One region of the Paenibacillus sp. FSL W8-0919 genome, then DNA from elsewhere that is predicted to be linked to it. Evidence: riboswitches for the same ligand, from Rfam matches in the RefSeq annotation. Region 1 holds a riboswitch; each other region holds the start of a gene.

Evidence for each region. Region 1 has a riboswitch for thiamine pyrophosphate ahead of NST44_RS10250 (ECF transporter S component). Riboswitches for the same ligand answer to the same signal wherever they lie in the genome.
Region 2: it holds a riboswitch for thiamine pyrophosphate, as region 1 does, so the genes downstream of both, tenA (thiaminase II) here and NST44_RS10250 (ECF transporter S component) in region 1, are expected to answer to the same signal.
Region 3: it holds a riboswitch for thiamine pyrophosphate, as region 1 does, so the genes downstream of both, NST44_RS15375 (YkoF family thiamine/hydroxymethylpyrimidine-binding protein) here and NST44_RS10250 (ECF transporter S component) in region 1, are expected to answer to the same signal.
Region 4: it holds a riboswitch for thiamine pyrophosphate, as region 1 does, so the genes downstream of both, NST44_RS02555 (ABC transporter substrate-binding protein) here and NST44_RS10250 (ECF transporter S component) in region 1, are expected to answer to the same signal.

The regions. Positions count from the first base shown of each region.
Region 1 covers NZ_JBBOPV010000001.1:2,318,631-2,322,287, forward strand. The annotation lists gene NST44_RS10240 (SDR family oxidoreductase) at 1-537, shown strand, start outside; gene asd (archaetidylserine decarboxylase) at 617-1,462, opposite strand; TPP riboswitch at 1,630-1,742, shown strand; gene NST44_RS10250 (ECF transporter S component) at 1,850-2,470, shown strand; gene NST44_RS10255 (ABC transporter ATP-binding protein) at 2,463-3,657, shown strand, end outside.
Region 2 covers NZ_JBBOPV010000002.1:54,692-58,348, forward strand. The annotation lists gene thiM (hydroxyethylthiazole kinase) at 1-318, opposite strand, end outside; gene tenA (thiaminase II) at 466-1,170, opposite strand; TPP riboswitch at 1,590-1,693, opposite strand; gene NST44_RS30495 (DUF4179 domain-containing protein) at 1,853-3,256, opposite strand; gene NST44_RS30500 (RNA polymerase sigma factor) at 3,216-3,657, opposite strand, start outside.
Region 3 covers NZ_JBBOPV010000001.1:3,402,756-3,406,412, reverse strand. The annotation lists gene NST44_RS15385 (ABC transporter permease) at 1-471, opposite strand, end outside; gene NST44_RS15380 (nitroreductase family protein) at 1,004-1,606, shown strand; TPP riboswitch at 1,781-1,884, shown strand; gene NST44_RS15375 (YkoF family thiamine/hydroxymethylpyrimidine-binding protein) at 1,984-2,589, shown strand; gene NST44_RS15370 (sporulation protein YjcZ) at 2,664-2,762, opposite strand; gene NST44_RS15365 (nucleotidyltransferase domain-containing protein) at 2,879-3,577, opposite strand.
Region 4 covers NZ_JBBOPV010000001.1:602,387-606,043, forward strand. The annotation lists gene NST44_RS02545 (diguanylate cyclase domain-containing protein) at 1-708, opposite strand, end outside; gene NST44_RS02550 (VOC family protein) at 1,011-1,394, shown strand; TPP riboswitch at 1,594-1,705, shown strand; gene NST44_RS02555 (ABC transporter substrate-binding protein) at 1,826-2,866, shown strand; gene NST44_RS02560 (thiamine-binding protein) at 2,970-3,263, shown strand; gene NST44_RS02565 (ABC transporter permease) at 3,260-3,657, shown strand, end outside.

The sequences.
Region 1 (3,657 bases):
CTCAGCGAGTGGAGACGACAGCTCGAGACCAATGTGATCGGAACCGTCTCCGTGACGCAAAGCATGCTGCCGTTGATGCGGCGGACCGGTAAATCCAAAATGATTCTGATCAGCAGCATCAGCGGCGTTGTTGGCTTTCCGGGGTACGGCCCGTATGCCGCTTCCAAATTTGCCGTTGAAGGCCTTGGCGAAAGTCTCGCCATGGAATTGATGCCTCTAGGCATCGATGTGGTGCTGGTGCAGCCCGGCGCTTACGGCACGCCGATCTGGAGGAAGAGCTTCGGGGAGTTGAAGGTGAGGGAGGGTTCGCCATACAGCGGGATGCTGAAGCGGGTATTGGCGTACTCCGAACGGACCGCCAAAAAGAGCGGGGATCCGCTCGAGGTTGCAAGGTTGGTGGCTCGAATCGCCGGTATGAAGCATCCGAGCTTCCGGTACCGGCTTCCCCGCAGCACCCGGCTGACCGGGCGGATCAAGGCATGGCTGCCCGACCGCTTCTTTCAGCGGCTGATCGTCCGGCTATTGGGAAGAGAATAAGGTCTAACATTGTCCTTGTTCGATAGGGACGCAACGGGAGTCATTGCGGTCATGAATGAAGGCATCCGCAAGGACGTTCTTATTTTTCCGTACACAGCTCCTTCTCCAAGCACGCATCCCGCTTCTGCTTCTTGTCTGCGGGCGGATGGAGGATGCCGAGCAGCTCGCCCATTTTAACCGTCGTCCCGAGGGTAAGATCTCCCCGGGGGGTAAAGGTGCCGCTCTCGGTCAACAGCACGACGGTTGAGCCGAATTCGAAGTATGCAAGCTCATCCCCGATCTGCCATTTCGTCACGTTCTCGTCGGCATAACGGATGCTGCTTACGTTCAATGCTCCGACCTTGACCACGGCAACCTCACCGAAGTCATGCTTGATATAGGTAATGAGCCTTTCGTTGCGGCTAAGCACCGACCGGATATGGGTCATGGCAAAATCGTTGACGGGATACACCTTGCCCTTGAGGTGCTCCCGCTCGATCTGCACGCCGGTAACGGGGGCGTGAATGCGATGGTAATCCGTCGGGCTTAAATATAAGACGAACGCGTAACCGTTCACATAATTCTCGATTCTCGGAGACTGCGCAAGCAGCTCTTCAATGGTGTAATCCTGTCCCTTGACGTTGAGGATGGTGCCGGTATCGATGGTGCCCATGGCGGTAATCGTCGCATCAACCGGGCTCACCATCGCGTCGGCGGTCGTATCTATGGCCCGCAGGCCGAGCTTTAATCGGCGGGAGAAGAATTCATTGAGCGAGCGGTATTCATGCAGCTCTTTCTCCGCTTCATGCGCCGGGATTTGGTATATTCGAATAAATGCAGGGATCAGATGACGGCTCAACCGGCTGTGGGAGAACTGCCCCACCAAATGGGACAACCACTTTCGGGAGGAGAGCTCTGTCATCAGACGCAGCAATCGTTTGGCCATGTTATTCTCCTTTTTTGTGCAAAGACCTAAGCTATCGATGATGCTTGAAAAGCAATCACTCTGATATTGACATAGAATCGGCTGGAAATCAACAAACAGGCCTTGAAGAAAAAAAGACCCTTGCCAAATCAGGAAAGGCTGTGTATTTTAAAGTTAACATAAAACCGAATAGGGAATACGGGTGCTTGAGTGAATCAGGCTGAGATTGCAGCTGCTATCCGCTGTTGACCGTTAATCTGAACTGGGTAATGCCAGCGTAGAGAATATCCGACCCTGCTCATATTAGGGCCTAATTTCCGTCTGCGCGTTTCCAGACGGTTTTTTGTTGTGATTTTTTTCCACTTTTAAAAAATTGCGATGGAGAGGGGTAATTGTACGATGGAAACGATGAGGCAAGGCATAATGGGGGCTCAGCCGAGAAAAGGGCTTAGACTGAGCGATATTTTGGTGACGGTGCTTGTATCGCTGGTGCTGGGCGTGGTGTATCACTTTTGGGGATCGGTATACAACCTGCTGAAGCCGCTCTTTTTCGAAGCGGACGAATTGCTGTATGGCATGTGGTTTGCCGCGGCGACGCTGGCCTATCTGCTGATCCGGAAACCTGGCGTGGCGATCATTGCAGAGGTTGCAGCCGCGCATGTCGAAGTGCTGTTCGGCAGCGGGTGGGGGCTTACGCTCCTGATGTACGGCTTGATTCAAGGCTTGGGGGCCGAGCTCGTATTTGCCGCAACCCGCTACCGCAGCTCTTCTGCCTTCACGGTGGCTCTGGCGGGGGCCGCTGCCGCCGTCGGCTCGATGCTCCTTGATTTCTTCTACAGCTACACGGACGATCTTCAGACCTGGATGTTCCTGGCGAAATACGGCATGCGGATCTTCAGCGGCGCCGTCATTGCAGGCCTTCTGATGCTCGTCCTCGCCAAAGCGCTGGAGCGTACCGGCGTAACCTCCCTGCTGCGTCCGGCATCGCAAAAAGAATATGAGGCGCTGGACGATTCGCGCCATGTCTAAAATGCAAACGGGCGTACACTTCGTAAACACGGTGGATGCGCCTAATGATCCGCAGGAGGAACCGGCGCTTTATGTAGAAGGGCTGCGCCTTAAATACCCGGGCGAGGAGCGGCTGATGTTTAAAGATCTTTCGTTCTCCGCCGCCCGCGGAGAAAAGGTGCTGCTGCTGGGTCCAAGCGGCTGCGGCAAATCGACGCTTCTTCAGGTGCTGAGCGGGATGATTCCCCGGGCGACGGAGGTGCCGATGAAATGCCAGGCGCAGAAGCTTCCCGTTTCCTGGGGATATGTGTTCCAGGATCCGGACACCCAGTTCTGCATGCCGTTCGTCGACGAGGAGCTGGCATTCGTCCTGGAAAACCAATGCGTTCCACGGGAGCAGATGGAAGAGCGGATGCAGGCAGCGCTGCAAGCCGTCGGCTTGGAGCTGGAGTCGCTCCATGTCAAAATCGCGCATTTATCGCAAGGGATGAAGCAGCGTCTTGCACTGGCTTCTGCCCTATTGCTGGAGCCGGAGGTGCTGCTGCTGGATGAACCGTCGGCGCTGCTCGATCCCGAGGGCCGCGAGCAAATCTGGACGGCGGTGAAGGCTGTGTCCGCAGGGCGCACCTTGATCATCGTGGAGCACCGGATTGAAGAAATGGCTGAATATGCAGACCGGGTCGTGCTTTTTGGCCCGGATGGGACGATTCTGGGTGAAGGCACGCCGGCCGACGTATTCGCCCGCTATTCGCGGGAGCTGAAGGAATTCGGCATCTGGTATCCCGGCGTATGGGACGATTATGCAGTGTCCCCATCCGGCATGGAGGTGTTTGCACCGCTTGGAACCTCCTCCGGCGGATCCCGCCAGGATGACTCCTTCGCCAGGGATTTGGGAAAAGCCGCTCGGCTACAGAACCGGGAACGACTCCATTCCGTTGAGGAGTCCGGACGGCTTACCGGAGCCGACTTTACGTCGGCAGAACAGAGCAAGCCTGCCGTTCAGCTGGCCCAGTTCTCAGGCAAGCGGTGGGACAAAGCCGTTATTACCGTCCAAGGGGCGGAGGTGTATCCGGGCGATTTTATTGCGATTGTCGGGCCGAACGGAGCGGGGAAGAGCTCGCTGCTTCTGAGCCTGATGGGGCTGCTGAATGCGGAAGGCATGTACCTCCTCGGCGGGGGGGAGGTTCCGTTAGGGAAAGGAAGACGAA
Region 2 (3,657 bases), on a different contig from region 1:
CGGCGTGGCCCCCGCTCCTACCGGATCGAGGAGAACCGGGACGCGATGCGTATTGGCGGATTGCCCGGCAATGATCATCGCATCCACTTGTTCGCGGGACAGCGTGCCGATGTTGAGCACGAGCGCTCCGGCAATTTGGGCCATATCCGCCACCTCGTCGGGGGAAAATGCCATTACCGGCGACGCGCCCAGCGCGTATAAGCCGTTGGCCGTAAAATTCGTAACCACCACATTGGTCATGTTATGGACAAGAGGCTTCTGCTGCTGCACCTTCGTTAAAAGCCCCGCAAGCTCCGAATCCCATGTATTTCCGCTCATTGCCATCATCCTTTCCCATTCTTTTCTTGGTTTTTGGCATATGACATACGACATATGAAACCCATAATCTCATCTCAACCCGAATTCTGATTCATTCTCAAAATGCATGACCTTTCGTAACCCCTGTCTGTCCCATAACTCAAATGCTCAGCGCCCATACCCCTTGGCATTGACCAACGGCTGGAACGGCACGGGCCATTCCTCCTGCTTGTAAGCCATGTCCCAGAACATATACTCCAGCTGGCAGCTCAGCATGAAATGCTCGCGCATCCGCTCGCGCTCCTTCATCGTCGCTCCTTCCGCCCACGCATCCACACGGCCAAGGAACTTCCCTGCCGCATCCTCCCCTCGATTCCCGTAAAAATGAATCCATTCATGGAACGGATGGGTGCGATCCGGCTTAACTTCATCCAGCAGTCTGCGGCCGATCTCATAATACGTCCACGGACAAGGAAGCAGGACCGCCATAATTTCGCCGAGGGTTCCCTCATGCGCAACGGTCAGCATGTGACGGATATAGTGGTGCGCAGACGGTGCAAGAGGGTAGCCCTGGAGCTGCTCATAGTTCACTCCCGCGACCGAGCAGAAATTTTGATGCGGATGCACCTCGCTGTTGAGGATAAACGCAATCTGTTCGTTAAACGCCGCCATATCCTCCCGGCTCGTGCACTTGGATATGGCGATGCCATAAATGCGAATGTAGGCATTCAAATACTCGAAGTCCTGCTTCACGTAGTGAATCAGCTGGTCGCTGTCCAGCTTCCCGGCGGCAATTCCCCGCACGAAGGGATGGTTTATAATCGCCTCGAAAATTCCGTCCGCCTGCTGGCGAAGCTCTTGGGTAAACGTCATTGTTATCCCCACCTCCATCTTGAAATGAAGAGCAGGAAGTCCTCCTAGCGACCCGGCAATCCCGGTAATCCGGGCATTGGCAGCCAAGTATCTATTGTATGTCCCGCAACCTTCGCATACCCCGCATCTTTTTCATATCGGCAACGGTTGCATCCGGGAACCTTTGCAGATCCGGCAGCCGTTGTACCCGGCTACATGTGTATATCCGGCAACCCTTTATGTACTCGGCCAACCCTTTATGCACGGCATATGGCAACCTTGCATGCTGCTAGCTCGTACTCGTGCGCTATCGTGCTGGGCAACGAAGATGCAGAAAATTTACGTTCTTCGGAGCATGACAAACAAAGCCGCCCCGAAAAACGGAGCGGCTTCAGCAATAGTCCTCTTGCCCGGCAGAAGCAGGCGCAAAAAGGACTCTATCCGTGAAGGCTCCACTTTCCTACGCTAGTACGAACTAGATCAGGTTCAAAGGGTCCAAGATACGCTCTTGTCTCAGCCGCTGACGGCTCCCCTAGTGGACTTCCTATTCTATTGACTATTACTGTACATAGGTTTGGCGGTGGTGTCAAACGTTTCCGTGTTTGCTGCAATACTCGGTAGATATAACCCCCTAACCCCCTTATTCCAGAAAAGAAGTTGAATTTTTATTTCCGCAAATGCCATCAATTGACCTATGCTTACTTTATTGAAGCGGTATTGTCATTTCGAGCTCTTTCAGGAAAATAGGTTTTTTGTATTCATGGGTGACAAAGACTGGCTGTTGATCCGAATTTAAGGCCGGGAATTCGGTTACGTAAGCATTATTTTTGGCATCAATTAACCTCGTCTTCGTTTCCTCGGAAGGAATGATGTACATGTCCCATGGGTAAAAATTGTACTTGCCTTCCAAATCCTCGAGGATCAACTCGGTTTGCTGAAGGGGGTCAGTGACTTCTTTCCGGTAATGTACGATCGTCTTATCTTTTAAGCGTTCCACTTTCGTCACTAACAGGCGGCCTAATTCCCCTTGAGGAATAATTAGAGGATGATCGGTCGACGGTTCATGCTTCATCGGCACTCTAATTCCATATACCGGCACATCCCCGCGCAAATACGGACGGAACGTAATGGACTTTGGCGTAACAAAGGGTACTTTAAATTGAAAGATTCCTAATTGAATATGTGTATCGTCTTCCACGTAGCCATCTCCTACCATCTCATAAGGTTTGAACTCCATTCCAGTATCAGTAATAGCTAGGATATCATACATGGGATCTTGCGCTTTAGCTGCCGGCCGCCTGTATACTAGCTCCACGTCCATCGTACCCGTACCGGATTTAAAGCCTATTTTCTTAATCAGCAGGGTGGTTTCTCCATCCGTTGCACTCCTCATCGGCATCCATGATTTCGTTCCGGAAACGGTCTTTTTAATGGGAATTGAAAAATCCCAATGACCTTTAACTCCGTCCACGTTTGCTACCTCGATCGTTAGTTCGAATTCATCCGGTAACTTCTGTTTGAATGGCAGCAAGCTGATTTGTCCAATTCCTGTTTGGCTATCAATAGGTAGAGGACCGCTGCCACCGACACGGTCTGCGTATGGCTTGCCGTCAATTTTGAATTTGATTCCGTCTATGAAACCATGCCTACCGGAGAATCCATCCTCAACCTGTTGTATATAACCGATGGAGAGACGATCACCGTCATACATCACCTCTTGAATTTGCAGCGTAATCCCGTTGTCGCTCACAGCTTGCAAGACTTGCGCCGTCATTCCATTTTCAGAAGCTGTTTTCAAGGCTGTTTCGCGAACGTACTGGTGCAGCTCCTGACGCTGGAAAACAGAACCTACGAACGGTATTTCTTGTAGTACGGATGCCATAATAGGGGAGACGAAGCCGCTGCCGAGTATCACTGCGCAGGCCACAAGGGTTCCGACTGCGGCTAGCGACAAGCGGCGGATAATCCGCTGTGAGCGGTTATTATGAAGCATGCCTGTACAATCCTCGCTGCTAACACTGTACCGGACACGCTCCATCAAACGGTCTACATCGGTCTCCATTGATTCATAGGATCGTTTCGCATTCTGAATCTGTTGGTCGATCATGAACTCCTGCCTCCTTTAGCGATCGGTTAAGTTTTGCTCTTCCTCGTGCCAGTCCAGATTTCACCGTTCCTGTCGGCACGCCGGTAATGTCTGCGATTTGCTGGACGCTCAGCTCTTCAAAATAGTGAAGGACGATGGGAATGCGCATAATCAGCGGCAATCGTAAAATCACTTCATACATCTCGTTGCTCGTTGCCAAACGCAGAACGGTCTCCTCAGTACTAACGGACAATCTTTCGGGAAGAAGATTAGTTACGATCTCGCGAAAACTTCGTCGCTTTGCCATTTTGCACTCGTTTATGACGATCTTCGCCAGCCAAGGAAAAGGATCTCGCAGCTGATCATACGTCCCCATCGCATAATATGCTTTGATGAATCCGTCCTGGACGCGGTCATCGGCT
Region 3 (3,657 bases), 1.1 Mb from region 1:
ATATTTATAAGCGAAGAACGTAGCGATCGAGCTTACGATGTTCCCGAACATGAGTCCAACGAGCGGAATAAAGATCGCATCCTTGAACTTGATCCGGTCCAGGATCTTCATGAAGATAAACGTGCCGGCCAGAGCGAATACAAAAGCCACCAGCATTTTCACAAGCGGTCCGCTTGTCGTGAATACGAGCATCGCAACGAGAATTCCCAGTCTTGCGGAATCCATGGTTCCCGCCGTTGTCGGCGATACGAATTTGTTGCGGCTAAGCTGCTGCATGATCAATCCGCAGATACTCATGCTGACTCCCGCCAGAATTAGACTGACTAGACGCGGCAAGCGGCTGACGAGCATAATATGCTGTTGTTGTTCCGTCATGGAGAATAAGTCCAGCGGCGAAATATCCTTGACTCCGATAAATAAGGAGACGATGGAAAGCGCCACAACGGCTGCGGCTAAGTAAATGATCTTCATGGCTCTTCCTTCTATGCATATGTCTCTAAATCATTTCGTCAGCTCGTAATTCAGTTATCATTCTCATTGAGATTGATTATCAATTACGTTCTGATAAGCATTATATCACCCTCATTCTCAACCGACAAGTATAATTGAGAATCAAACTCAATTAAATTATTAATCTTTGCATGATTTGTTCATCAATTGTTCATAATATGAAGCTTGGCAGAAATTAGCCGTTGTTGTCCTCAATCCTTCCATTGTTCTCCTCGCCCTCTCTTATAAATAGGAAATAAAAAATCCCTTCCCCTGTTTTAGCTCCCAATCACGGGGTATTTCATCTATAAATTCTCAATCACAGGGTTGACAATGACCAATGTGATATAATAACATACTAACGGAAGTATTATTTCTTACAATTAGTAAGTTGTTAAGGAATAATAATTCAACATATTTCAGCGATCACCTTAATGCATATTTGCTTGAATGATAGGACATCTTTTTATCAGGCGTATGCAATCCAAACCATGACTCAGGAGGGTTTATCAACATGTCTAAAGACTTCCTTACCGCACTTAAAAATCGCCGTTCCTACTATGCGATCAGCAAGGATTCCGTCATCTCCGATGAGCGTATCCAAGAAATCGTGAAAGATGCCGTGAAATACACGCCTTCTTCCTTCAACTCCCAAAGCGCACGCGCGGTCGTTCTGCTTGGTGAGCAGCATGACAAGCTGTGGAATATTACGGAAGGCATTCTGAAGGAAGTGGTGGGCGACGAGCAAGCATTCAAATCCACCGCTGAGAAAATGGCCTCTTTCCGCGCAGGCTATGGCACCGTGCTGTTCTTCGAGGACAACGATGTCATCGCAGGGCTTCAGCAAAACTTTGCGCTCTATGCCGACAACTTCCCGGTATGGGCGAATCAGTCGAACGGCATGCTTCAGCTCGTCGTTTGGACAATGCTGGAAGCCGAAGGACTGGGTGCTTCCCTGCAGCATTACAACCCGCTGATCGACGAAAAAGTAAAAGCTGAATGGAACATTCCTGAAAACTGGAAGCTGATTGCACAAATGCCATTCGGCAAGCCGGCTGCTGAGCCAGGGGACAAGGAATTTGCTCCGCTTGAAGATCGCGTGAAAGTTTACAAGTAAGCGAAACAAGACCAAGAGCCGCCATCAGGAAGCCTATTAAAGCTCCTCATGGCGGTTTTTTGCTGCAGTGACATTGTTTTTTCGATGCCGAGACGTTACAATTACCAAGTAAGAAGCCGCCCTCTTTCGAAAGCTTGGACCGGCCGGCATCTAAGCAAAATTTCATATCTTGTGTTGCTGTACTAGGGGTGCCTTGTGCTGAGAAACGGCAGGACCGCCGTTAACCCTTACTACCCGATCTAGGTCATGCTAGCGTGGGGAAGTGTAGCGTTCATGTTTATGTATTTTTCGCGTAGACATCGCCGCACTTATCCCTTAGGGTGCGGTTTTTTGCGTTATTTTGCATTCTCAAATTTATGCTGCAGGAGGAATCTACAATGAATGAGTTAGCATGCGGAACCAGCCGGATTGTTGGCTGCCGGTTCTCGGTATTTCCGATGACGGACCGCTTCGTCGAAGTGATTGTGGGGGCGTTGGAGTCTGTGCATACGGATAAGGTATGGATTCATACCGATGATGTCAGTACTTGTGTTCGCGGACGTGCCGAGCACGTATTTGACGTTACCCGTGCGATATTCGCCCATGCGGCAGCTTCCGGCGTACATACAGTCTTTAATGGGACCTACTCCATCGGCTGCCCAGGCGATACGGATGCGGATGTCTATATGTCTGAGGATTCCGGGGTGTTAAACAGCGAGCTTGGACCACACGCGGATATTGAAACCGCCTGCCAGTTCGCCTTGTATCCGCTCGGAACCGAGCATTATATGGATATTATCTACGGAGAAGTGCAGCGCGCCAAGGAAAAGGGAACCTTCGGGGGCAGCGTCCATTACGCAAGCCGTCTCGACGGAACGCTCACTCGCGTATTCGAATCCCTCGAGGATGCGTTCAAGCATGCCATCCAGACAGATACCAGCCACCTCGTGATGACCGCTGTCGTCTCCGCGCACAGTCCATCGCCAAAGCAGAATAGCGTATAATATGCACGCTTAAGCAGACAAGGACCCGGCGATATGCCGAGTCCTTGTGCTATCCACCGCGTATCCTTGATGAATTAAACCCAAGCAAGCGAGATGATTACGAGCAGGATAAAGAGAACCAGTATAATACCCGTTGATGTGCCCCAAACATCTCCACCATATGCTCCGCTCATGACGATCCCTCCTGGATTTATTGAAATACGTGATGTCATCACATATTAAGGTATGAGCCGGAAAGAACGACGGTCACGGCAGCTGTACCGCTTGTCTTTTCCCCCAGCCGATGGCCTTATTCTTCATATCCGACAAGCAGCTGGCCTCCGTAAGGGAGCAAAACCTGCTCGCACAGCTTCATGAGCTGATGCGATTGCCGGGTACGGTACATCGCCTCCAGCGCTTGCACCAACCGCTCGCTAAAATGCGGATCGAAGCCGGAGACCAGCCGGAACAGCGTCTTCCCTTCCCCCGTCCATTGCCGGTTCACCCTCAGGACAAACTCGCAGAGCAAAGTCGATATTTTTTGAACGGTAAACCAGGCTTCCCCGTCCCCTTTGGCCTGCTTAAGATCCATCATGTATTCGGTGATCATGTACCGGGCTGCGTCAATATCGGACATCGTTAATGGCAGCGGGCCGTAATCCAGATCAGCCTGGGCCTCCCCGCGAATGGCTTCCCCTTCCGGTAGCGAGCAGAGAACAACGCCTTCAGCCATGATCCGCTGCAACGTCGGATTCGCCGCAACGATGCCTGCGTCAAAATCTTCGCGATAGCCGGAGCTAGATAAAATAAACAGCTCTACGATCCAGCCGGCAGCTTCAATCGTCCTTCTCCTCAGCCCTTCGCCTTCTCTCTCTACAATGATCACGTCAAGGTCTGAGTGCTCGTTATGCTCTCCCCTGGAAGCACTGCCCCCCAGTACAGCCAGCAGACAATCCGGATATTGTTCCGACACGACCTTCCTTGCGGCCTGAATCGGCTCCATCTTCATGCGTATTTCCCCCAAACCGCTCATATCTTCAAAAAAAGGGCTCAAAATAGTAAATTCAGCGAAAACCCCAAACGTACCTC
Region 4 (3,657 bases), 1.7 Mb from region 1:
GCTGTGCAGCGGATATACATATAGGCCTGCTCCGATGTTCATGAAACTATCAAGAAAGATCCGAAGGACATCCCCGAGCGCAAATGCGCTTCCACCAAGGCACAGGAAGATGACCGCCCGCTTGTGCAGCTGCTTAGTGTTAAAATACACGACCAGCGTAAAGAACATCAGTACGATTCCGCACAGCGGATAGAGCATCGCTCCTCCGGCCGACCTCCAGACGGTATCCGTCCCGCTCTCCATCTCCGGCTTAATGAGATACTCCCACCCCACCGTCATCAAGGTAATCGCAACAATGATGATGTCCAGGGTAAACCGAGCGCCCCGCAGCGGACCCTGCACTCGTCTGAACAGGTAAATCAGGGCACCGGCGAACAATAGAGCTTCCAAGCTCCAGAACAGTTCCGCCAGCCGGATGGATCCGCCAAACACCCCTCCAATCCATTCATCACCCGCATACAGGATGCGCCCTATTGCATCGCCGGCCAATCCGGCTGCAATCAGAAGCCAAAATCTGCGAAGATGGCCTTGCTCATACCGACTGCCAATCACCCCGATCAAATACGCGAATGCGGCTATCGGAGCCATAATGGCTAAGATGCGGTGAAGCAATAAAGCGTCCGGCATCCACAGGGCCAATATCCATTGGATCAATGCGTATCCAATCGCGAGCCGAATATATATGGAATCGGATGGACCCGGGCTCATTCATATCCCTCCCTGAAACAAAAGGTAGGCTTGGTCATTCATGATGAATAGGTCTTTCGAATTAAAGCGTTTCCATATCCAATCATACTTTTAGCCCGAGGAAAAGTAAAGAAAGAAGCGCCCAACAACTGGATATTTATAGGCATATAGGCCGCGTAGAATCGTTATTTGCGGAATTGTCCCGGGATTGTAGTCACTCAATCCCCACTTGACACATGGGGTTTATGTAGTATTATTCTTTCATATCAACGTATCTTTGGTTTTATATCCTAGCATAGTTTCATGGAAGGGGTTCTTGTAAAATGGGACAAAGACGATTGGACCATGTAGGCATTGTCGTAAGGGATCTGGAAGCAACGATCGCTTTCTATACGAAGGTGGTCGGCCTTGAGCTCAAGGACCGTCTGACGCACACGAACGGTGTCATCCAGCTGGCTTTCCTCGGCTTTAACGGCAGCGATGAAACCGAGGTCGAGCTGATTCAAGGATACAGCGACTCCCTTCCTGCGGAGGGAACGGTGCATCACTTTGCCGTCAGCACGGACGACATTGAAGCGGAATATGCACGGGTGAAGGAGCTGGACGTTCCGCATCTGGATGAGGAAATCGTCACGCTGCCCAACGGCTACCGCTATTTCTTCGTGCACGGTCCGGAAGGCGAATGGATTGAATTTTTCCAGCGCTAACAGGCCAGGTCTAAGGTTGCCCGCCCGCATATAGAGACTCCTATGGGTCGCCTGGATCATTCGGGTCTTCCATGCCTGGACAGCCACTCACCCCGGCGACCTATACGAACGTAGAAAATCGCCTTCAGGCATGGGGCGTTCCCGTACTGGACAGGTGCTTCCGGTAGGTCTATAATAACGGAAGTATAACCCGTAACTTCATAAATACCGGGGGAGCTGGAATCGGCCGGCTGAGAGTGTATCCCATAGAGATACTGACCCTTATACCTGATCTGGGTAATGCCAGCGTAGGAAGCCATAGGATTGCGGCTGTTCATAAGCCGTAGTATATACTTACGCCGTCATGCGCTCCGATACGATCGGGGCGTTTTTTGTTGTTGTTATGAAGTTAATACGGAAAATGGAAGACATATAAGGAGAGGAGAAACACGATGAAACAACGTACATGGCTCTCTCTGCTGCTCGCCTGCGTCCTGCTTCTGGTCGCTTCCGGCTGCGGGGCAAGCGGCCAGAACGGCGGAAGCGCGCCCGGCAAACAAGAGACTGCCGGAGAAGGAGAACAGCCGGCCAAGCTCCGCGATGTCCAATTGATGCTGGACTGGTCGGCGAACACGAACCACACCGGATTATATGCAGCCAAGGAGCTCGGATATTATGAGGAGGAAGGGCTGAACGTGCAAATCGTACAGCCGGGCTCCGGGGGAACCGATGCGATGGTCGCTTCCGGCAACGTACCGTTCGGCATCAGCTATCAGGAGGGCGTAACGCTCGCCCGGACACAGGGGCTGCCGCTGGTTTCGATCGCAGCCATCATTCAGCATAATACGTCCGGATTCGCTGCACCGAAGGATCGGGGCATCCAGAAGGCCTCCGATTTTGAAGGAAAATCCTACGGAGGCTGGGGCTCTCCGATTGAGGAAGCCGTCATGAAATCGATCATGGAGATCGATGGAGCCGATGTGAACAAGGTCAACATCGTGAACATCGGAGACGCCGATTATTTTACGGCGGTTAAGCGGGATATTGATTTCGCCTGGATCTACTATGCCTGGACAGGCATTGAAGCCCAGCTTCGCGGCGAGCCGCTGGACATGATCTACGTGAAGGATTATTCCGAACAGCTGGATTATTATACGCCGGTCATCGTAACGAACGAGAAGCTGATCGCGGATGACCCGGAGCTTGTCAAAGCGTTCATGCGCGCAACGTCCAAAGGCTATCAATATGCGATAGACCATCCGGAAGATGCCGCGGCACTGCTGTCGAAGGCAGTTCCCGACCTGGATGCCGAGCTGGTGCTGGAAAGCCAGAAGTGGCTCAGCCCGCGCTATCAAGATGACGCGCCGCGCTGGGGCGAGCAGAAGGCCGAGGTTTGGTCCGGATATGCCGACTGGATGTTTGAGCGCAAGCTGCTGGAGAAGGAATTGGACGCGGAGCGCGCGTTTACGAATGAGTTTTTGCCTGACAAATAGGAGAAGCACTCCCCGCAGCATTGCAATGCTGCTTCGCGGCTCATCGGCATGAGGCTTAACGGCCGTGCAAATGAGAACCCATATACGAAAGGACGATTGACTCATGGCGAATACACTGCTGAGCATTCAAGTCATTCCGCGTACGCCGGACGGCGGAGACAGCATCCCTTATGTGGATGAAGCCATTAAGGTAATCCAGGATTCCGGCGTCAAATACGAGGTCCATGCTTTGGAAACAACGATGGAAGGCGAGCTGCCCGAGCTGCTCCGTATCGTGGAGCGCATGCATGATGCGCTGGTGAAAGCCGGGAGTCCGAGCATCATCTCCCAAGTCAAAATCGCACATCATCCGCAGGGCATCAGCATGGATAAGCTCACGGAGAAATACCGTCCATGAAAAGCTGGTGGAGCTCGATATGGCCGCCCGTCGTGGCGGTCCTCTTCTTTTTGATCGTGTGGCAGGCTGCGGTCTGGATGTTCGATATCGAGAAATTCATTCTGCCTGCGCCGACGGCTATCGGGCATGAAGCCATCACCGGGGCGTCGGGACTTATGGAACACACCTGGGCTACCCTAAAGTTAACCGTGATCGGATTTGCCATCGGAACCGGTATCGGACTCCTGCTCTCTTTGGCTCTGCACAGGGTACCTTTTCTCAAAACAGCCCTTTATCCGCTTCTCATCTTAAGCCAGAACGTGCCGACCATCGCCTTGGCCCCGCTCCTCATGATCTGGTTCGGGTTCGGCATGCTGCCGAAGGTCATCGTCATTACGCTCGTTTGCTTCTTCCC